Regions from separate parts of the Virgibacillus sp. DJP39 genome, predicted to be linked through region 2. Evidence: riboswitches for the same ligand, from Rfam matches in the RefSeq annotation. Region 2 holds a riboswitch; each other region holds the start of a gene.
What was found. Region 2 has a riboswitch for cyclic di-GMP ahead of ACOI1D_RS02925 (anti-repressor SinI family protein). Riboswitches for the same ligand answer to the same signal wherever they lie in the genome.

Region 1 (7,363 bases), on a different contig from region 2:
AGATTACTTAAAAACCGGACAGCTCTCCATTGGTAAAGTGCTAATGTCACTTGTGCGTCCTAAAGTGAACGCAATCTGGGATATAAATGATCCGAAACCGGGTATAGCTTTTATGAAGTCAAAAGTCGGCAAATTAATTTCCCGTTAACCACGAGAAACTAAGCGGTATAGTAGCAGAGTGAGGAGCTGAAATGATGTTATTATCCTCTGTATTACAAGATCTCACCTATACTAGAATAATAGGTGATTCAGCAAAGGAAATAAAGGCAATGCCTATAACTCCAGAGAAGTTGTCAAGGGTGGTATTTTTGTCGCAATTTTAAGTTTTGCTGTTGATGGATATCAATTTGTTGAAACTGCAATTAACAAGGGTGCATCAACCACCATTGTTGAAAAAGATATACACCACGTGCAGGAAGATGTTATCGTTTTGCAAGTCGCTAATTCACGGGATGCTTTAGCACGGGGTGCTACTGATTTTTGCGATAATCCTACCAACAACTAAATCTAATTGGAACAACTGGGACGATATCCGTAATGAGCACATTCAAAAATAAAACACCACACCAGATTCGTTAAATCTTCAACAGTTTTTTTCGCAATTGGTGGACGTGAAAACGAAAATAGTATCATAGAAGTCTCCTCACATGCGTTAAATTGAAGCGGTTCGCATATAGTAAGTCCAGTATGGACCATATTCATCAACCTATCGCCAGATCAATTGGAATTGCATAAAGGTAGGGATGAAATTTTAAGACAAGGGCACATTTGTTTGATCTAATAAATGAATTTAATATCGTCAATGTGGATGAGGAATATGGTCGAAAACTGATCCAACGAGTTTAAGACTAAGGAACCGTTCTACTTACATACGGGAACAATCGAAAAGCATACTGTGAACACACCATCTGGAAGGAAGTACATAAAGTGAAACTACTTGGTGAGATTTAAGTTTACAACAGCCTGGCAGCAATATCCTGCGCGATAAAAGAGAGATTGATCCTCGTATTTGGTGTTTACGAAGATGCTAGTGATAAAGGGAAAGAAAAGCTAATTAGCATGAGTCGCATGGTAGCAAAGTTTGCTGATTTATCTGTGGTAACATTAGGTAATCCGAAAAAACTGATCCGGTTATGATTATTGATTAAATTTCCAAAGCAATGGATAGTTTAATGGCAATTATAATGCAATTATGGATCGTGAACTAGCTATTCAATACCATTGACATCAGTGGAAAAAATGATATAATCCTAATCGCAGGTAAATGTCGCGAAACAATGCAAATTATTGGCATTCAGGAAATTTTATTTGATAAACAGAAATAGCATTAAAAGCATTACATTAAAAGCAACAATTTTTAAAACTATAGGGTTATAAAGTAGGTGGTTTACCAATGGAACAAAAAAAACTAGGGGTGTTAGGCGGTATGGGTCCAATGGCCACGTCATTATTTTTTGAACAAGTCATTGAACATACGCTAGCCAGAAAAGACCAGGACCACCTAGATATGATCATCCTAAATCACGCAACAATTCCTGATCGGACCGATGCGATATTAAATAAAAAAGAAACAGCCTTTTTGGCTGCGGTAAAAAAGGATTTTGACCTATTTGAAAAAACTGATGTGGCCAATATTGCGATTCCATGTAACACGTCCCATTATTTTTTTGATACTATGCAAGCGATGACCAGCATAAACATTATTAATATGATTGACGAAACGTCGAAGTTCATTAGGGAAACATATGGAAGTGACGCCAAAGTTGGCATTCTAGCAACAAATGGTACGATCAATAGTGGCATTTATCAAAAGGGGTGTCAAAAATTTGGAATGGAAGCGGTTGTTCCAAACGAACAAATTCAAAGCTTGATAATGGAAATTATCTATCGTTTCAAAGCCGATGAATCAATTGATCCAAGTGAACTTGATCGGATAATAAATGAACTAGTATTTAAAGAGGGATGTATGTGCATTATTTTAGGTTGCACTGAATTATCCTGCATACCATTAAGTGATGAAGCAGAACAATATACAGTTGATGCCATGCGGGTTTTAGTAGAACAATCAATCATTCAATCAGGTAAGCAGGTTAAAAAGGTCACGGAAGTTCTATAATTTCAATAGGGGGAATTCTGAATAAACTTTCAGAATGATTTAAAGTTTAATGAGTTTTTGTCGGATTCTTTCTAAAGATGGCGCTTGTGTATGGGAGTTGCGATTAACAAATTAAGAACTAAAGTATATACAGCTTAAGTTATCCCAAGTCAAAAGCTTTAAAATTGTATGATAGCAGTGATCATACCCTGAGAAAATAACGAATGAAATACGAATTATATAACATTAATAACCGGTCCCTCTTGTAAAGAGAGATCGGTTATTTTGTGTACCAGGCATGCACACATTCCTTTAGGGTTGAAGTCCTGAGCTACGAAGGCAGTAGTAGTGGTTAGCTTAAGACTTAAGACAAGAGTGTCTGGGATGACCCAGAATCTGAAGGAAGTCGGTGGAAAATCTCCACCTCTAGGAACACGAGTTTCATAATAGCTAGATGTACTTGGGCGAGACTTGCAAACAAGTTAAAGTCATTACTGCCGAATTGTACACAGTGTAAATGAAGTGGCGACTTGGAGAGGTAGAATGTGCGCTTACCCTGGGAGGTCTGATAAAAATGCGGTGCACACGCCGTAACCGAGCATGCGAATGTTCATTTATATTTTCTAGGTCCCAGCACTTTTCAACGATAAGGGAATGATCACTCATTCCCTTATATGTCGCTAGGAAGAAAGTAACATATGGGGCGACTCCATATTTGTCAATGAGACTGTTGATTTGTTGCTCTAGTGGATTGCGCGTGATCCAACAGCTATTTGACAAAAGGCCAAAACCACTCCAAATCAACTCTTGTCTCTTAGTTCATCAGGGCAAATGGCGTTTTTCTTCATGAATGGTGTAAATGAGCATCCTTCATCTTATCCCATTCAGTTTGTTCTAATTTATAGATACGCTTAGATGCTTCATTCATTCTTGGTTTCCCTGTCCTGTTAACGAATAATAACTTTATTTCCCTGTTTTTCTGACTTTACCCAGCCCTGTTTATTCATACGGGAAATGACTGCAAGCACAGCTTGTTCATTATGGCCAAACTTTTTTAGCATCCGTAATAAGCAATCCAAATTACATCACCATAATGTTTGTTAGGGAAGTTGATTAAAGAAGCTGAGAAGTTAGCAAAGAAAAAATCAATTATGTTAAAATTTAATCCTGAAGTATCTTATTCGGATGAACTTTACAAGCTTTATGACAATCCAGGATTATTCCGTCTTATTTCAAAGGATGATGATCAGGATAAGCTGATGTACTATCTTTATGCAGTGAGTACCAATGTAAAAAGGAATTTTAACCCTAATCATCTTATGAATTATGAAATGATTAAATGGGGAATAGAAACAGGCGCTACACAGTATGACTTTGGTGGCTTTTTCGAAAAATCAGATGGATTATACAAAAGAAGAGTCAACGGAGTACATCGAAGAAATTGACAAGGTGTATAAACCATTTATGTATACAATACTTGAAAGAGTTATTCCAATGATAAAACGATTACGTAAAAAACCAAACAAACAGAATGAGTAAGGCGAAAAATAGACATGAAGAAGGTGAGGTAATCGTGGATAAAAAAACATTAGGTATCATCGGCGGAGTTGGTCCGTTGGCTACGATGTTCATAGGTGAGATGATTGTAAGAAAGACAGTTGCAGAAAAAGATCAGGACCATGTAAATATGATTATTACAAATAATACAAACATACCAGACCGCACGGCTTTTATTTTAGACCAAAGTAATGAAGATCCTGTACCTTTGATTATATCTGATGCGCACAGACTTGAATCTACCGGTGCAGAAGTGCTTGCAATGCCATGTAATACAGCTCATTCATTTTTAAATCGTATTCAGGCAGGAACTGACTTACCTGTTATTAATATGATTCGTGAGACTGTTTCAAGAGCAGTCTATAATGGTAATCAAAATATAGGGATCTTAGCAACGACTGGTACGATTCAAACGGGCGTTTACCAAGCAGAATGTAAGGAATTCGGGATAGATTATACAGTTTCGGATACCTATATTCAATCAGTCGTCATGTCAATTATCTATGACGACATTAAAGCAGGAAAGCCAGTGACCAGAGAGAAGTGGACAACTGTTGAACAAGCTATGTTTAATGCTGGTTGCGATAAAATTATTTTAGGGTGTACAGAGCTATCACTTGTAAAGCACGACCTTTTACTAAATGGGAGGTACATCGACTCACTTCAAGTGCTTGCTGAAGCAGCGATTGAAAGTTGTGGTTATGAAGTGAAAAGGTAAAGGGTATTAACTGATTTGTATTCTGGCCTTCCTTAATATATCCTGGTTTAAAAATAAAATAGTGAAAAAGGCTAAAATCCGATTGGCAGCAAGCTCGGGTTTTAGCTTTTTTTGCCGATTTTTAAGTTATTTATCGTTGAGATGTCCTATTGTTTACTTTATACTAATTAGATAGATTAATTGAGGAGGAATTTTACATGCAACGAATGATGTGTAAGGGAAAGATACATAGAGCTACAGTAACTGAAGCTGAACTTGATTATGTTGGTAGTATAACGATTGACTATCAGTTAATGAAAGAGGCTAATATAAAACCATATGAAATGGTGCAGATTGCAAATTTAAAAAATGCAGCCAGATGGAAGACGTATGCAATTCCAGCTCCAGAGGGTTCAAATCGTATTTGTTTAAACGGCCCGCCAGCAAATTTATTTTCACCAGGTGATTTGGTTATAATTCTAAGTCAAGGACTATTTACTGATGAAGAAATAGAACACCTAAAACCAAAAGTAGTGTTTGTTGATGAAAATAACGAGATTACTAGTGTTGAAGAGCATGATCTACATTGGCCAGAAGGCGTGAAAATTTAATACCCTATTAATTAGATGAAGGACAACAAAAAAGAACGACACCATTTTCTTTTAGAGAAAGTGGTGTCGTTCTTTTTTTTTAGGAAAGTATGGAGCATAGCGGGCTCGAACCGCTGACCTCCACGCTGCCAGCGTGGCGCTCTCCCAGCTGAGCTAATGCCCCCTGATGAACCAGATTTAATTATATGCTTTATTTGAATCTTTTTCAACCTTAATTTTGATAGATTATAAAATTCTTCCGTATCAGCTAAAACTATCATTGAGTTATAGGAACACTATGTAAGTACTGATATGGATTACATATGAATAATTAATTTCCAACTATTTATTATTTTGGGTTTATGTCGATATATAGAATATCAGCAATGCCTGTATTGTCGATTGTTGTTGATTTATAAATAGAAGTAAACTACTATTACTTTATAACTAGATAAAAAGTACTATAATAAATGATAAAGGCAAACTATCTGAAAGGATAGGACGCAAAGCTTAGGGTCTACCGCATACATGGAAGATAAATTCCAAATGTCATGACAGCCTGGTTACCAATACGTCAATTTAATTATACATATATATTAAATTGTGTTGGCTATTCTATTAATTAGGATAGCTATTTTTTATCACAAAAAAAGTATGAAAAAAAAGGGGAAATCTAGATGAATAAACTCAAACTAATAAAATATAAATTACCAATTTTCATGATAGTTTTATTAATAATTCCACTATCTTTAGTAGGTTATTTTTCCTATCAGCAAACTGCCATTTTAGAAAAAGCAGTACTTCAAAAAGAAGATATAGAAGCAATGTCTAAAAAGTCACAAGAAGTATTTGCTAAGTATGAGAGCGTCCTAACTAAGATCTCAAAATCAGCAGAGATGAACCCAGAAACATATGCATTTCCAACTGATGCTGAAAAAGAGTTTGTAAATATGCCAACAGTAAATGATCCAATTAAAACTTCCTTTTATGAATCATATCTTAAAGATGTTTCTGCGGACTACGATTATCTTTTAAATCTATATATGTCTACAGATGAAGGCGCATTTTATTTAAATAATATTCCTCCAGAAGAAGTTGATTTAACTAGTTATGATCCACGAACAACCGAGTGGTATAAAAAAGCTACTGAAGCAGAAGGAGAGGTCGTCTGGACTACTCCATATATTGATACTGGTACAGGTAAATCAACCATTACATTAGCAAAAACAATCACGGGCTCAAACGGAAACGTGATAGGTGTAGTTGGAATGGATTTCGAAATGTCTAAACTAGCAACATTATTACGTAATGATATTTTAAAAACGACGTTAATAACGGCAGTGATTTCCATTGTTGCAGGTCTAACAATCGTCTACTTCTTTGTAAAGGGTCTGCTTCAGAGCATTAGAAGAATTAAAAGTGGAATGGAACAAATTGAAAAAGGAGATCTCACGGGAGAACCAATTACCACAAATAGCAAAGATGAACTGAGTGAATTGGCTGGTTCCGTAAATCAAATGAAGGAAAACCTGCATAACATTGTCTATCAAGTAACTAATGCATCAAAACGGGTTACTGGTCAAAGTGAGGTACTTATTCAATCTGCAAGTGAAGTAAAAGGCGGTAGTGAACAAATCGCTTCAACTATGCAGGAAGTATCATCTGGTGCAGAAACACAGGCAAACAGTGCTACTGATTTAGCCGAACTAATGGAACAGTTTAATAGTAAAGTTGAACAAGCCTATGAAAATGGGGAGGAAGTCTCCAAATCATCACAGGATGTACTTATCATGACTGATACAGGTAATAAGCTAATGAAAAAGTCTGTTGCACAAATGAAAAATATTGATCAGATTGTTAGTGATGCTTTAGGTAAAGTTAGAGGGCTTGATTCTCAATCAAAAGAAATATCTAAATTAGTTTCTGTAATTAAAGATGTTGCAGACCAAACGAATCTTTTAGCCTTGAATGCAGCAATTGAAGCTGCCCGTGCTGGGGAAAGTGGTAAAGGGTTTGCGGTTGTTGCAAACGAGGTTCGTAAACTGGCAGAACAAGTAAGCAATTCAGTTGAGGATATCACAGATATAGTTAGTAAAATTCAAAAAGAGTCTAACGGTGTTGCACTTTCATTAGAAGATGGCTATAAAGCAGTGGATGAAGGTTCAAAACAAATAGGTGTAACTGGGGACACCTTTGAAAAAATAAATCAGTCTGTCAACGACGTGGTGTCTAAAATTCAAACCATTTCAGAGAACCTTAAGGATATATCTGGAAATAGTATAAAGATGAGTAGATCAATAGAAGAAATTGCATCTGTTTCAGAGGAGACAGCAGCAGGTGTTGAGGAAGCAGCTGCATCTGCAGAACAGTCCAGTAGCTCAATGGAGGAAGTATCAAATAGTGCTGATGAGCTTGCACAGCTAG
Region 2 (7,363 bases):
ATAAGTGGCTTTTCCACTTTCAAGAGCAGCCTCCACTTCTTTTTCATCCAATTTATCGTAGGTGATTTTCAGGTCAGATACACCCACCAGGTCTTCGTATATTTTCTTGTATCGATCAACATATTCTTCAGTTGTATAGGATGTTGCTGATTTTTCAGTAATCATATCGTACATTTTCGAAAAGTCTTCATCATGCCAATTCTTTACGTATGTAGCAAATCGGTCATTCGGTGATACTTCATCATCAGAGCAAGCTGCCAAAAATAAACATAGTAGCAAGACTAAAAAGAAAGTAACTTTTTTCATGTGACCCCACCTTAATAGCAGAGAAGTCATTCCACGATTAGAATGACTTCTCACTGTTTAATAATTGAGTATAGTATACGTCTTAAACACCTTATCTGTCTAGTTTCACAAACTATTACCTGACAGTTCTGAAAAGTTTTTTTTACAGTAGCTGTTATTGAAAAGATTGTTGTTTTTGACATACAAAGTCTATAAACTGCGAAGTAACTTACCGCTACGGAAATACACTACGCGCACCTTAGGGAGGCTGGTGAGCCTCCTCGTGCTCCGCACTGCGGGGTCTCACCGATGCCTTTTCCTCCCGCAGGGTTTTTCGTGTATTTCCTTCGCTGGCATAGAACTAAACAAACGACCACCGCGAATACTATATTGATTGGAGTGGAGGCAGAATACGAAGACTCCTACGGGAACAGCGCGAGTCCGAAGACCCCGGAAGAAGCGTTCTTTGCTTCTGAGGAGACTGAGGCCGTGCCCGTGGAAAGCGAAGTATTCTGCCGGAACGGCGGCGTAAAAACAATTTTCACTACTTCGCACTTTTCATCAACTGCGAAGATTAAGCAAAAACAGACCTACAAAACGATCCTTAATTATTCATATGATCTTTTATAGCTTGTGTTATTCTATTTATTTCCTGGTCAGGAACGATGTAATACCAAACACCATTAATCATTTCTCCGCTACCACTAATTTCAAGTGTCTCTATATTGTTTCTTGTATTTCGGTAGTCAGAAAACAATGTTTGCATTTTGTCCATGTTCAGGTTAGTTGTTACGTTATCGCCAAGGATAGTAAGAATGTTACTTACTTTTGTTATACTGGAGAAGCTTGCAACTTCATCCATTGCAGCCTTAATCACACTGCGCTGCCGCTCATTTCGACCAATATCACCACGAGGATCTTCCTTGCGCATACGAATATATTTTAAAGCTTCTTCACCATTTAAATCAATCGTACCAGTATTAAAAGTCTCTCCACCTTGTGAAAATGCTTGGTCATTTGTAATTGTTACCCCACCAAGTGCATTAATTCCCTGCTTAAAGCCTTCCATATTCACTTTTATATAAAAGTGAACAGGCACATCAAAGGCTTTCTCAACACTTTTGACAGCTAAATCAACTCCTCCAAATGCATAAGAGTGATTAATTTTATCCATTCCAACTCCAGGAATATCAACATACGTATCCCGCGGGATGCTAACCATTATCATTTTGTTTGTACTAGGGTTAAGTGACATAAGAATCATTGTATCTGACCGTCCAACATCGTTTTCCCGCTGGTCAACACCAAGCAGAAGTATATTAATTGCCTTTTTGTCTTTTACAATTGAACTTAGTTCTTTTTGTCTGTTGGGATCGTCATCTCGTGCTAGTGGGTCATGCATATCTGCTACAGTGTCACCGACTTTATCGTATAAATAATACATATATGTTCCAGTAATCAAAATCACCAAAATTATAATTCCACCAACCCAATATGGCCATTTACGCTTTTTCTTTTCTTTTCGCTTTTCAGCTCTTGTGTCCACAATAATTCTCCTCTAATATCAATCATATCTAAAAAACGGTACATTATTTAAATTATAACGAATAGTTTCGGGTACGTCTATTCTATTTTATTACAGAAAAATAAAATAAGAAGAAAATTTTTGCGTTTGTTATAAATATAGAACAACTAAATTTTTGAAGTTAGAATGTCTATGCTATCCTTTTTGTCCGTCCCTTGCAAAACTAGTTGTTTTATGACAAAACAAGACACCCCTCTCCCTCCAAAGTTGTAGTACAATAGTATTATTAAATTGTTCCTCAGAAAAGGGCAAACTTATTGAAAAATGGGGGCGCAAAATCACAGGTCTACGGCTAATTTGCTATGGCGGCTGGGTTACCCGGGAAAATAAATGGGGGTAAACAATGATAAAGTCAGTGAAGCAATCGGGTCTTGATTACGAATGGGTTAAGTTGTTGCAGGAAGCCAAAAGTCTCGGGATGACCACAGAGGAGGTAAGGGAATTTTTAAGCGGGGGACAACTAACTGAAAATTGATTTAAGAACGTGCTTAATATAGAACCACACACTTTTTTGTGTTACAATAAAGCAAAAGGTAGGTGTGGAAACTTGATCGGTGAAAAAATTAAAAAATTGCGCCAAGATAAAAAAATGTCTATATCCGAACTTGCTGAAAAAGCAGGTGTGGCAAAATCATACTTAAGCTCAATCGAGCGCAACCTTCAGTCGAACCCATCGATCCAGTTCATTGAAAAGATTGGTACCGTGTTAGGTGTCACTGTAAATGAAATTATACGTGATGAACAAGCAGATAATTCTATGGAACAACTTGATGGTGAATGGTTGAAAATCGTGCAGGAAGCAATGGATTCAGGAGTGTCAAAAGAACAATTTAAGGAGTACCTTGAATTCAACAAATGGAGAAGTAAACAGGATAACTAATTTTTTTGTCTTGACCGTAGAGCGAACCTTGCATACGGTTTTTTTCATCGTAAGAAAAATAACAATATGTAGATAAATATGGATTTGGGGATTAACTTTATGATTAAATACAAGTATTGGTTATTGCCTGTCCTATGGATGGGTGTGATTTACTATTCATCTGCTACCCCATATGAGGAGCAGGATATCAAGCCATTTTTATCAGATACAATAGACCTTTCCTTTCTTGTACCATTATTCGATTGGATTACTTTCCAGTATCACAATTCCGAAGTGAGTGTTTCCGTGCTTGGGATAGAAGGATTTATTGAATTTTTCGTACGCAAAGGTGCACATGTTACCGTATACTTTATTTTATTCTCTCTCTTTTTCTTAGCAATCAAAAAAACGCTATCTGTTTCGCTCAGTAAAACACTAGTATTTTCTATGGTTTTCACTAGTATGTACGCAATATTGGATGAGTTTCACCAGGGATTTACACAAAACCGAACGCCATATATTGGAGATGTGGGCTTGGATTTGTTTGGGGCAGCAATGGCGATGGCTTTTATAATACTAATCTGTACATGGAAAAGAAAGAGGAAAAGTGTGTCATGAAAGGGATTTAACAATGACTAAAGATACTGCAGTTGTAATCAGGAATGTAAAAATTTATATGGAAAATAAAATAGTGGAGAATGGTTGTTTGATTGCTGTAAACAATAAAATCCAATCGGTTTATTCTGAACAGGACAATGCTGCTGATTTCCCGCGGGATGCCCTCGTCATTGACGGAACTGGAAAAAGTTTAATTCCAGGTTTTATCGATGGTCATATACACGGCGCCAATGGAGCCGATGTGATGGATGGGAGCAAAGTGGCATTAGACGCTATTGGACAGGTGCTTCCTCAAGAAGGGACAACCAGCTACCTGGCGACGACAATTACGCGGCCGAAAAGTGAAATCGAGCGTGCCATTGAAAATGTCGCTAATTATAGGAACAAGACAGGGTGTGCAGAGATAATCGGCATTCACCTAGAAGGTCCATTTATTGAAAAAAGTAAAGCCGGTGCACAACCAATTGATCATATTCTGGAACCGGATATAGAGTTGTTTCGTAAGTGGCAAAAGACTGCAAAATCGATAATTAAAACTGTTACTCTTGCACCTGAGCATGATCCCAATGGAACATTCATTAACTATTTAGCACAGTCTGGGGTGAATGTGTCTGCAGGACATACGAAAAGTGGATTTTCCGAGATGAAAACGGCTGTTGAATTTGGTGTAAAACAAGTAACTCATATTTGTAACGCGATGACTGGAATCCACCACCGGGATATTGGGGTGGTTGGGGCAGCTTTTCAGCTACCTGATCTACGCGCGGAGTTAATAGCGGACGAAATTCACGTCTCAAAAGAAATGCTGCAATTGATTTACGACACGATGGGTAGCGAGCGATTGATTCTTATAACAGATGCAATGCGTGCAAAGTGTCTCGAAGCAGGAAGGTACGAGCTTGGGGGGCAGCCGGTTACTGTTTCAAATGGTCGTGTCCTGTTGGATAATGGTGTGTTGGCTGGGAGTATTTTGAAAATGCGAGATGGCGTTAACAATATGTTGAATTTTCCTGGTGTAACACTTCGAGATGTCATCCAGATGGCTTCTGTCAATCCGGCTAAGCAAATTGGAGTATTCGATAAAAAAGGAAGCATTGAAATTGGGAAAGATGCAGATTTCTTACTTGTTGACGAAGGGCTAACTATTTATTACACTATTTGCCTGGGAATTGTTGCATACAAGGGAGAGAAAACACAGTGAAATTAGTTAAGGTTAAAAACTACGATCAAATGAGTGAACAGGCTTGTGACATAGTATTAGACAGAATTAACAATTTGAAAAAGCCCGTTTTAGGACTTGCTACAGGATCTACACCAGAAGGATTATATAAACAGCTAATAAACAAATATACGAATAAAGAAACTTCTTTTAACAACGTAACTACGTTTAATCTTGATGAATACATTGGGCTGTCCCATAGCCATCCTAACAGCTATTACACCTATATGAATGAACATCTATTTAACTATATTGATATAGATTCAAAAAATGTAAATATACCAAATGGAAATGTTAGTGACATCTTAAAAGAATGTAGTGACTATGAAAAGGTTATAAGTGAACATGGAAGTATTGACGTCCAACTATTAGGTTTAGGTTCAAACGGTCATATTGGGTTTAATGAACCTGGGACTCCTTTTTCAAGCAGAACACATATTGTCCAACTGTCAGAGTCAACACGACAGGCGAATGCCAGGTTTTTTGAATCGGTTGATGAAGTGCCAACTAAAGCAATTACAATGGGAATTAGAACGATTATGGAAAGTAATGAAATTGTAGTCCTTGTTTCCGGTCTGAAAAAATCCATGGCGTTAGCAAATTTAATCAATGGGGAAGTTAGTGAAGAATTTCCGGCATCTATTTTACAGAAGCATAAAAATGTGACTATTATCGCCGACGAACCGGCCTTATCAAAACTATAAAAACCATTAAGAGGTTCTGACACCCGGTTAATGGTTTTTCATAGTAAATTATTCACAATGCATTTTACACTACACTTTACTACTCTACGTCTATTTCTGTGTATGCATGGCCTGTCTCGGAAATTACTGCTTGATCACTGGTTATGTCCACGACCCAGTTTTGGAAGTCTTTCACTTCTTCAGTTTTCACATACATGTGGAAAACTACCTCTTCTAGATAATCTATTTTTTGTAATATGTATGTAGATGTTCGGAATAGATTTTCTAGTTTGCCTAAAAGTCCGTATTCAACAGTAACTAGGAACCCTTGCATCAGTTGTCGTTCCACCACACCAGTGGTTTTAATTACATCAGAAGCAGAACCACTATACGCTCTGATTAAACCACCTGCACCTAGCTTAACACCACCAAAATACCGTGTTACAACAATTACAGTGTCCTTCAGCTGCTGCTTTTTTAATACTTCAAGTATCGGAACACCAGCTGTACCGCTTGGCTCCCCATCATCATTTGCTTTTTGTATGTGATCATGTTCGCCAATCATGTAGGCAGAACAGTTGTGATTCGCATCGTTGAATTGTTTTTTTATATCTGCAATAAAGGTTTGTGCTTCTTCTTCAGTTTCAACGCGCTTTACGTGTCCTAAAAAACGGGACTTTTGAATGATTTTTTGACACGAACCCTCTTGTTTAATGGTATAATAACTAGATAACATTGTGCATGTACCCTCCTTTCTTAACACTATAATAAAAGGAACTTAAGCGCAAACTATACACTTAATCCAATACCTTTGCACCAGTATAATGAATAATATTCCATTATATAAGCTAAAAGACCCTACTAAAATAGTTTAAGAAGTCGAAATATATAATAGGTTGGTGAGTTATATGGTGAAAACATCCGAAAACGCATTGGAAGGCATTATTGATGAAATGGTTGAGGTTGTTGAGAATAGCAAAGATGAGATTTTCAACATCAGCGAAGAATCTAGGAAGGAGTATGAGCTTCTTACACATGAATTACTAGATACAAAGAATCGCGTAATTGAACACATCAATAGTGGAGACAAGCTAGAACAAAAGGTACGGTTTTCAAGGAAGAAGCTTTTAGAGGTTAGTAAATACTTTGAGCGCTATTCTGAGTCAGAAATCCGTCAAGTCTATGAAAATACACACACCATGCAAACCGATCTCGCTATGCTTCAGCACCAGGAAAAAGCATTACGGGAAAGACGTGATGATTTGGAGCGACGGCTGCTTGTGTTAGATCAGACAATTGAACGTGCTGAGGGATTAGCTGGTAAAATTTCTGTGATCCTTACGTATTTAAATGATGATTTTAAGAAAGTTAATGAATTGATAGAAGACGCAAAAGAAAAACATGAATTTGGTCTGAAAATTATTGAGGCACAGGAAGAAGAACGTAGAAAAATTTCCAGGGAGATTCATGATGGCCCTGCACAAATGCTTGCGAATATTCTCCTGCGATCTGAAATTGTCGATCGAACATTTCGTGAAGGTGATATGGAACATGTCAGACGGGAAATCAGTAGCATGCGTAAGATGATCCGGTCATCACTGTATGAGGTGCGAAGAATAATTTATGATTTACGACCAATGGCACTGGATGATTTAGGATTGGTACCAACACTAAAAAAATATATAGCCAACGTCGCAGAATACACAGGGCTTAATATTGAATTTATACCTATTGGTAACGAAGATCGTTTTAATCAAAAATATGAAGTAGCATTTTTTAGGCTTGTTCAGGAATCAGTTCAAAATTCGATTAAACATGCGGAAGCAACAGATATAGTTGTTAAACTGGAAATCAAAACTAACCATATTGTTATGATTGTCAAGGACAATGGGCACGGTTTTGACCCAAGCGTTAAGAGTGAAAACTCATTTGGTCTGATTGGAATGCGTGAAAGAGTAGACATGCTGGAAGGCACGCTAAAAATAAATTCTATTATAGGCGAAGGTACTAGTGTTTTTATTAGTGTTCCATATAAAGATTAGATTACACTATGGTAATTTCTCTGTTATTAGTGTAATCTGAATTGTGAAACTTAGGAAAGTTATGAAATAATT
Region 3 (7,363 bases), on a different contig from region 2:
AAATATATGATATAATTTTGATAACTATTAAAATAAATTGATTTTTTTATCCAATAAAGGTGGGCTTTGAAATGGTAAGTACAACAGTTCGTGTAGTAAATGATCAGGGTAAGGATGTAAAGCAGGATGGAATTGAAATCGGTGAAATAATTGTTAAAGGGCCAGGAGTTTTAGAAGAACAATCAGGTAGTGATGAAATAAATGATGGTTGGTTACGCACAGGTGACAAGGGTACAATAGATGCAGCAGGCCACGTAACTATTGTAGAACGAAAAAAAGATATAAGTTTGAATGATGAGCATGCAATTTCAACGATTGAGTTAGAAGGCGTCTTCAAAGAACACCCGGCTGTCCACGAAGTAGCAATCATACTTGCACCACATAAAAATCTTGGAGAAATCCTTCATGCAATTGTTGTATTGCACGGAAATACTCAACTAACAAAAAAAGACTTGTTTGATTTTGTCAAAGGTAAAATTGATGAAGATCACTGTCCAAAAGAAGTCACATTCATGGATGAACTTCCTAAGACTCCAAGTGGGAAAATACAAAAGATCCAACTTAACGAATTGGTGTAAATGTTAGTTGAGGCTTTTTTCTAAAAGATTGTTGTTTTGAAAACTAAATTTATAAACTGTGACGTAGTGAAAACTTTTTAACGCCGTTCCGGCAGAATACTTCGCTTTCCGCGGGCACGGCCTCAGCCTCCTCAGAAGCAAAGAACACTTCTTCCGGGGTCTTCGGACGCGTGCTGTTCCCGCTGGAGTCTTCGTATTCTGCCTACACTAAGATAGAAAGCTACGCAATACAATGATTTTCAATACAGAAAGCAGTATTGAACGAGATTTTGGTTTAAGAGAACTAGATCAAAAAAGGCTCATAGCTAAACAATGGTTTTAATTAATCCAAGGTGGTATGGAATACTCTACTAATCCTTTATTTATTTGATACAGTGCCTATATAGTACTTTCTGCGCTGGTAGGTTGATAGAATAACACCACTTACTATTACCAGTGATCCAATAATTTCAACAAACGTAATTGGTTTAAATAACAGTACCACTCCAACAATCATCGCTACAAAAGGTTCTAAATTTGAAAGCATAGATGCCTTAGATGCATCCACGTAACGAATGTTTTCATTCCAAATTAATGTGGCAATACCATGAACAGCAATAGTGGTCCCGATTAAGAAAACCCAATCCCCACTATCCGCACTAATTCTTATCGGATTATCTAACGTAAAAGCAAAGGGAATGGAAACTGCTAATCCAATAATATAGGAATATAAAGCCATTGTCAGCGGATCAATTCGCCTAGAAAGTACTCTGGTAATAATAATCATAACAGCAAAAGAAATCATTGTCAGAACTATCCATAGCAGTCCCTCATTAACATAAATAGAGGTGAATCTTCCTTTTGTTACTACAATATAAATTCCAATTATTGCAACAATCGACCCCATTATCATACGTAGCGTTATACTCTCTTTTAAAAAAACACCAGCTAAAAAGCCCGTTAAAATAGGAGCAATCGCTAAGATTAATGCCGAGATAGTTGTGTCAGCTGTTTGTAATCCATAAAAAAAAGACCACTGATTGATAAACACACCAACCACACCAAGGCAAAGTAGCGGAAACCAAGAATCTCTGTCCACTCGTTTAAAACCTTTCCTATAAAAAGAAATACCGACTAACAACAACACAACAACTACCAATCTTAACATCGTTAGCATATTTGGAGAGAAATCCTGCACTAAAATTTTCCCGAAAATAAAATTGCTTCCCCACATGACAATACAAAACGTCAACCATGAATATGCTTTTAGCATTTAAATCTATTCCTTTCAATACTTGCTAAACTAAATTAATTACTCAATAGTATCAACAATACAGCAAGGTATCCATGAAAAGACCTAAAGTAAACCACATTCGATCAATAAAGAACTCGGCTTATCGCCAAGCTTTAATCGTAGAAATCTTAGATGCACTTATGCGAAAGAAAAGTTCTTCACCGCAAAAAAAGAGCCCATTTTACGAACTCCATCTTGACTGTTTTTACAAACCTATATTAAAATCTAAACACTCTTCACCATATTTCTTCCCTCTTGCTTAGCTTTATATAAAGCTCCATCAACCCGATTGATTAGCGATTCAGCAGTATCACCTTGTATTACTGACTCTACACCAAAACTTGAAGTAGCTTGCCCAACTTCATCAAACAGATGACCCTCAATTGTTAACCTCAATAGCTCGGCTAGTGCAACTGCCTCTTCCTTCGTTCGCTGCTGACATATGATGATGAACTCCTCTCCTCCCCAACGTCCAAAATTATCATTTTTTGACAGATTTTTAAGGACTAGCAAGGTGACATCTTTTAAAATTGCATCTCCAGTTATATGTCCATATCTATCATTTATTCTTTTAAAATGATCTAAATCAAAGAAGATTACAGAAAATCCATGATCTACCGGTTCCTTATTCATTAAGTATTGATCCAGCCATTTGTAGACCATCGTTCTGTTGCCGATTCCTGTTAACGTGTCCTGATATGCTATTTTCTCTAACAACTCTGATTCCGTAAAGGCACGTATAATATGTCTGGCAAAAAATAAAAAGATGATATAAACCAGTATTGCGAATTGATATTGAACAAGAGATGCATGTCCAGCATAAGGGATGTTACTCCAATTCATGATAACCATTATTAATGTTAAAGACCAAAGAATAATGGAGTAAGTGGCGCCTTTTGCATTTCTTAATGTAATAAAAATATACACATATAAAAGTGGTGTCCATAATGACGCATCACCAGTTGTAATTGCATTATTTAATGCCATCTTAACGTGAATTACCTCATAGGATTTTGAAAGATGTAAAATGCTAATTAAAATCAAATTAGCAATTTCCACAAACCTTAAATAAACATTTACATATAAAAACAACCATGTTATTAGAAACCAGCCAATTAAAATTGGTAATACAACCAGATTGAATGGATCCTGGTTCCAGAATACAAGCTCAGAAATTAGTGCAAGTAGAATTATGGGAAGAATCCATAAATATAATGTTCGTTTAAATTTTTCAAATTTATTTAACCCGGCAGACAAGCAAAACACCTTCTCCCCAAAAAAATAAAGACTAATCGTTACCGAAGCGTCCTTCTTTCTGGAATCGGTAACTGGCTAGCATATTCTTATTAAGAACTTAGCCCCTTAGCTTTGCGCAGTCCACTTTTCAGTGAATTTGCCCTTATTTTTTATAACATATGGAATTTAAGAATATGATTTTAATAATCTATTCCCGTCTAATCTAATCTAATTTAATCTGATTTAATTTAATTTAATTTAATTTAATTTAATCTTAACTAGTACTATTATCCTATTAACCATTTCCATTTACAAGTAGTTTGTACATTTAATCTCGACAAATCTACTTTTTAAACTCCATTTTCCAGCTAAAATAATCATTCGCTGGATTCTTCTCATATCGCAAATAGGCATCAAACTTGTTCCCTTTTTTACTTGCCAGGCCCTTTACAAATGCATTTCCGCTGCTTAACAAAGACTTTACCATGGTTTTTGTGGGTTTCTTTTTCATCGTTGCCAGGTATTTGTCATTTTTCCAAATGACAAATTTGCAGCCGCTCTTCCAATTGGTACAACCAAATCCTTTTCTTCCCTCAATAATCATCCCTTCACATTGAGGACATTTTCCAAGGGGTTCTACAGAAATTTTTGTTGAAGCAATTTCGTTAATAATCCCTGCTTCATCCACTCTAATAGTTTCTACAGATTTACGTGTAAAATCAAATACCACGCGTAAAAACTCATCCTTAGTTACAGAGCTTTTTTCAATATCTGATAGCGTTTTTTCCAATCGTCCCGTGAACTCCAAATCAAATAACTCACTTACTGGAAATGTTTCTACTAATTTTGTTCCAAGTGCTGTACATATTAAATTCTTATTTTCTGCAGTGATATAGCCTACATCCTTAAGCTTCTTCATGGTTTCTGCTCTAGTGGCTGCCGTTCCTATACTAAATCCCGTTAACACTCCACCCATAATTTCTTCCACGTCTTCTTCTTTAACACTTTTTCCGCATGTTTCCATTACGCGAAGCAGGGTTCTTTCTGTATGGCTTTTCGGTGGTTTTGTGACATGGGTTGAAACTTCGGAATCTTTGACAGTAACACTATCATTTTTTTGCACAATTGGTAAAAGTGTATCCTTAGATTGGGTGCTTTCAACCTTTTTCCACCCCTCAACCAGTTGTACTTTACCTTTAGAATGAAATAATCCTTTTCCTTCCATGCTTGCAACCTTTGTCTGTAACTTTGTTTCTTCATAGATCGCAATCGGCATGAACTGCATAATAAACCGATTTTTAATGGCAGTATAAACCAATTGCTGGTCTGCAGTTAGTCGGGATGGTTTCATATATGTAGGAATAATCGCACTATGACTTTCAACTTTCGCACTGTTAAATACACGTTTTGACTTTATGAATTTAATTTCATCTTGGTAAGGTAAACCTTCTGAGAGTGTCTTTAATACATTCGCTGCTTTACCTACTAAACTGTCATCCAATGCAGTACTAGCCGTACGGGGATATGTAATGAATTTTTTTTCATAAAGTGATTGCGCAACCTTTAGTACCTTATCGGAAGTCCAACCATTATATTTACTTGTAATATATCCCTGTAGATTAGACAAATTGAACAAAAAAGGTGGAAACTCTTTCTTTTTCTCAACCTGTTTATCAATAATGGTTGCTGACTGATTAGCGAGTTGTTCATGAAGTAACTCTAAAGATTTCTTCTCTTTAAATTTTTCCTTCTTACCTTCCATATATGTACCTTGATAAACCAGGTTATCTTCTGTTTGGAATGTTGCAGTCAGCTTGTAGTAGTCTTCTGGGACAAACTTTTCTATTTCTTTATCCCGATCATAAATGATTTTTAATGTCGGTAGCAAAACTCTTCCTATATTCAAAGCCTTCCCACTGCCTTTTTGATATTTCAACGTTGCTGCAGAAGTTAAATTAATCCCTATAACCCAATCAGCCCACTGTCTGCTAATCCCGGCATCCTGAAGTGGCTGCATCGCTTCATTTGGCTTCATTTGTTCGATCCCTTTACGGACTTCATCCGGCGTCCACTCATTGATTAACAATCTGAAAACGGGTTTATTGGGTTTTAGATTGTTAATAATACTGTCACCAATAACTTGTCCTTCACGATCATAATCACAAGCAGAAACAATTGACTCGACATCCGGTCTTCTCATTAAAGATTGAATAATCTTCAACTGTTTTCTCGCTCCACCATCAGCTTTATCCCTATTGCGAGGGTCTGTTTTCACTTTGTACTTAAATTCATCCGGTATGAATGGAAAATTGTCCATCTTCCATCTAGCCATCTTACTGTCGTAGTCTTTTGCGTCAAATAATTGAAGAAGGTGACCAAAAGCCCAAGTAATAATATACCCTTCTCCTTCAAAATAACCGTCGCGCTTATTCTTGATTTTTAATGCATCTGCAATGTTTTTTGCAACAGATGGTTTTTCAGCTAAAATTAATCTCATAGTCTCACCCAATTTTTACTTTTTTACTAGTATACCATATCATTTGATAGACAGGAACTAATGTTCTGTTTTTATCCATTTTTTTTAATTTGATTAAATTAATTTGTGGAGGATTAAATAAACGGAATTTCATAAAGGAAATTGCATCACTGCTTCCTAATCCCGTACTGACGTATTGTTGAATACCTTTATATTCCCATAGTCCTTTCACTCGATCCTTGGGTGGAAATACTCCACCATTTGTATACCAAGCCTCTGGTACAAATAACGCACCTGCGTACGGGAGACGAATCTGTCCTCCATGATAATGCCCTGCAATCAGTAAATCATAATCTCTTAGTTTCAAGTCTTTTGCATTTGCTATGTAATCAAAACGATTGTCAATTACAGGGTAATGATTTAGTGCAATTAGAACATCGGAGTCCTTCATTTCATCGAACTCACTCAGCAGTTGTTTTTGGTAATCCAGATACGGTTTAGCCATAGAATACGATGGCCTGGTTATTCCGTTCGTCCTTCCCACATTACCTATTGATAACTCAAAGCTGACAAAGCTCAGGCTTACACCATCAATTTCAATTGTGTCAAATGTTTCCAAAAAAGAAACACCTCTTTCTTCTATGCCCTGTACAAACTGACTTTTTTCAACACCCTTAGTAACACGATAGCTTTCAGGATCAGCATTACCAGGGACATACCATGCATTTTCCTTGTTACTAATCCCCTCAATAATTGCGTAAAAAGATTGATGATTTTTGCTCTTAATTCCATCCAGCATGTCTCCTGTGAAGACAATAGCGTCATATTCAACAGAATTAATTGCATCAATCAATCTCCTTTGATTTTTACCAAATTGTTTTTCATGGAGGTCGGTTATTTGTAGGATCGAAAAACCTTCCAGTTGTTTGGGCAGATCATCTATCATTATCTCTTCTTCTGCAACAGTTATGCGATTATTGTCCCAGAATGTATAGACTGCAAGAAGAACCATTGCGACCAAAAGAACTATCAAAATTCTTCCTCCTATTTTCCTCAATGCAAATCGCTCTCCTTTTAGTAAAAAAACACTCACTATGTTTTACCGCGTAGCCTCCAGTTGATTTCGCAACAGGTGGCTAAACATACTTTTCTTTTCTTCAGCAAGCTGATTGAACCCGCCTTTTTGGATTACTTCACCTTCATCTAACACGACGACTTGATCCGCATTGCGTATGGTTGATAAACGGTGAGCAATAACAATAATCGTCATCTTTCCTTTTAAACGTTCCAGTGCTTCTTGAATTCTAGCTTCATTTTCCGTATCAAGAGCACTAGTTGCTTCGTCCAACACAAGAATAGAAGGGTTGCGCAGGATTGCGCGTGCCAATACAAGACGTTGACGTTCACCACCAGATAACTTAATTCCACGGTCACCAATCAGTGAGTCAATCCCATCAGGAAGTTTGCTTACAAATTCCGCAGCTGATGAAAAAGTTAGGGCCTGCCAGATTTGTTCCTCACTTGCGTTTGGTTCAACCAACACAAGATTTTCTCTGATACTTGTATTAAACAGGAATGGATCCTGAGGGACATAACTAATGGCACGTCTTAACGACAGTAAATTTTCACCAGTAAGCGGAACCCCATCAATTAATACTTGCCCTTTCTCAGGTTGATTAAGGCCCATTAATAAATCAATTAACGTGCTTTTACCTGCTCCAGACCTCCCTACAAATGCGGTCATTTGATTGGAGGGAATGACAAGATTTATATCCTTTAGGGCATAACTAGATTCGTTTT

Region 1: it holds a riboswitch for cyclic di-GMP, as region 2 does, so the genes downstream of both, ACOI1D_RS03685 (methyl-accepting chemotaxis protein) here and ACOI1D_RS02925 (anti-repressor SinI family protein) in region 2, are expected to answer to the same signal.
Region 3: it holds a riboswitch for cyclic di-GMP, as region 2 does, so the genes downstream of both, ACOI1D_RS16335 (GGDEF domain-containing protein) here and ACOI1D_RS02925 (anti-repressor SinI family protein) in region 2, are expected to answer to the same signal.

Annotation. Positions count from the first base shown of each region.
Region 1 is NZ_JBMERP010000005.1:97,269-104,631, reverse strand. Features, by position in the region: gene ACOI1D_RS03735 (carboxylate--amine ligase) at 1-148, shown strand, start outside; partial or broken gene ACOI1D_RS03730 (Mur ligase domain-containing protein) at 287-505, shown strand; gene ACOI1D_RS03725 (hypothetical protein) at 997-1,137, shown strand; gene ACOI1D_RS03720 (aspartate/glutamate racemase family protein) at 1,394-2,116, shown strand; partial or broken gene ACOI1D_RS03715 (phenylacetic acid degradation operon negative regulatory protein PaaX) at 2,705-3,209, opposite strand; gene ACOI1D_RS03710 (GNAT family N-acetyltransferase) at 3,247-3,540, shown strand; gene ACOI1D_RS03705 (hypothetical protein) at 3,494-3,634, shown strand; gene ACOI1D_RS03700 (aspartate/glutamate racemase family protein) at 3,627-4,370, shown strand; gene panD (aspartate 1-decarboxylase) at 4,568-4,960, shown strand; tRNA gene ACOI1D_RS03690 (tRNA-Ala) at 5,051-5,123, opposite strand; cyclic di-GMP riboswitch class I at 5,408-5,510, shown strand; gene ACOI1D_RS03685 (methyl-accepting chemotaxis protein) at 5,617-7,363, shown strand, end outside.
Region 2 is NZ_JBMERP010000004.1:82,814-90,176, forward strand. Features, by position in the region: gene ACOI1D_RS02915 (penicillin-binding transpeptidase domain-containing protein) at 1-306, opposite strand, end outside; gene ACOI1D_RS02920 (LCP family protein) at 890-1,831, opposite strand; cyclic di-GMP riboswitch class I at 2,108-2,192, shown strand; gene ACOI1D_RS02925 (anti-repressor SinI family protein) at 2,214-2,345, shown strand; gene ACOI1D_RS02930 (helix-turn-helix domain-containing protein) at 2,418-2,750, shown strand; gene ACOI1D_RS02935 (VanZ family protein) at 2,850-3,347, shown strand; gene nagA (N-acetylglucosamine-6-phosphate deacetylase) at 3,361-4,548, shown strand; gene nagB (glucosamine-6-phosphate deaminase) at 4,545-5,270, shown strand; gene ACOI1D_RS02950 (YigZ family protein) at 5,350-5,985, opposite strand; gene ACOI1D_RS02955 (sensor histidine kinase) at 6,158-7,291, shown strand.
Region 3 is NZ_JBMERP010000064.1:497-7,859, forward strand. Features, by position in the region: gene ACOI1D_RS16325 (class I adenylate-forming enzyme family protein) at 72-578, shown strand; gene ACOI1D_RS16330 (DMT family transporter) at 937-1,830, opposite strand; gene ACOI1D_RS16335 (GGDEF domain-containing protein) at 2,077-3,108, opposite strand; cyclic di-GMP riboswitch class I at 3,172-3,259, opposite strand; gene ACOI1D_RS16340 (DNA topoisomerase) at 3,431-5,584, opposite strand; gene ACOI1D_RS16345 (metallophosphoesterase) at 5,589-6,596, opposite strand; gene ACOI1D_RS16350 (ABC transporter ATP-binding protein) at 6,663-7,363, opposite strand, start outside.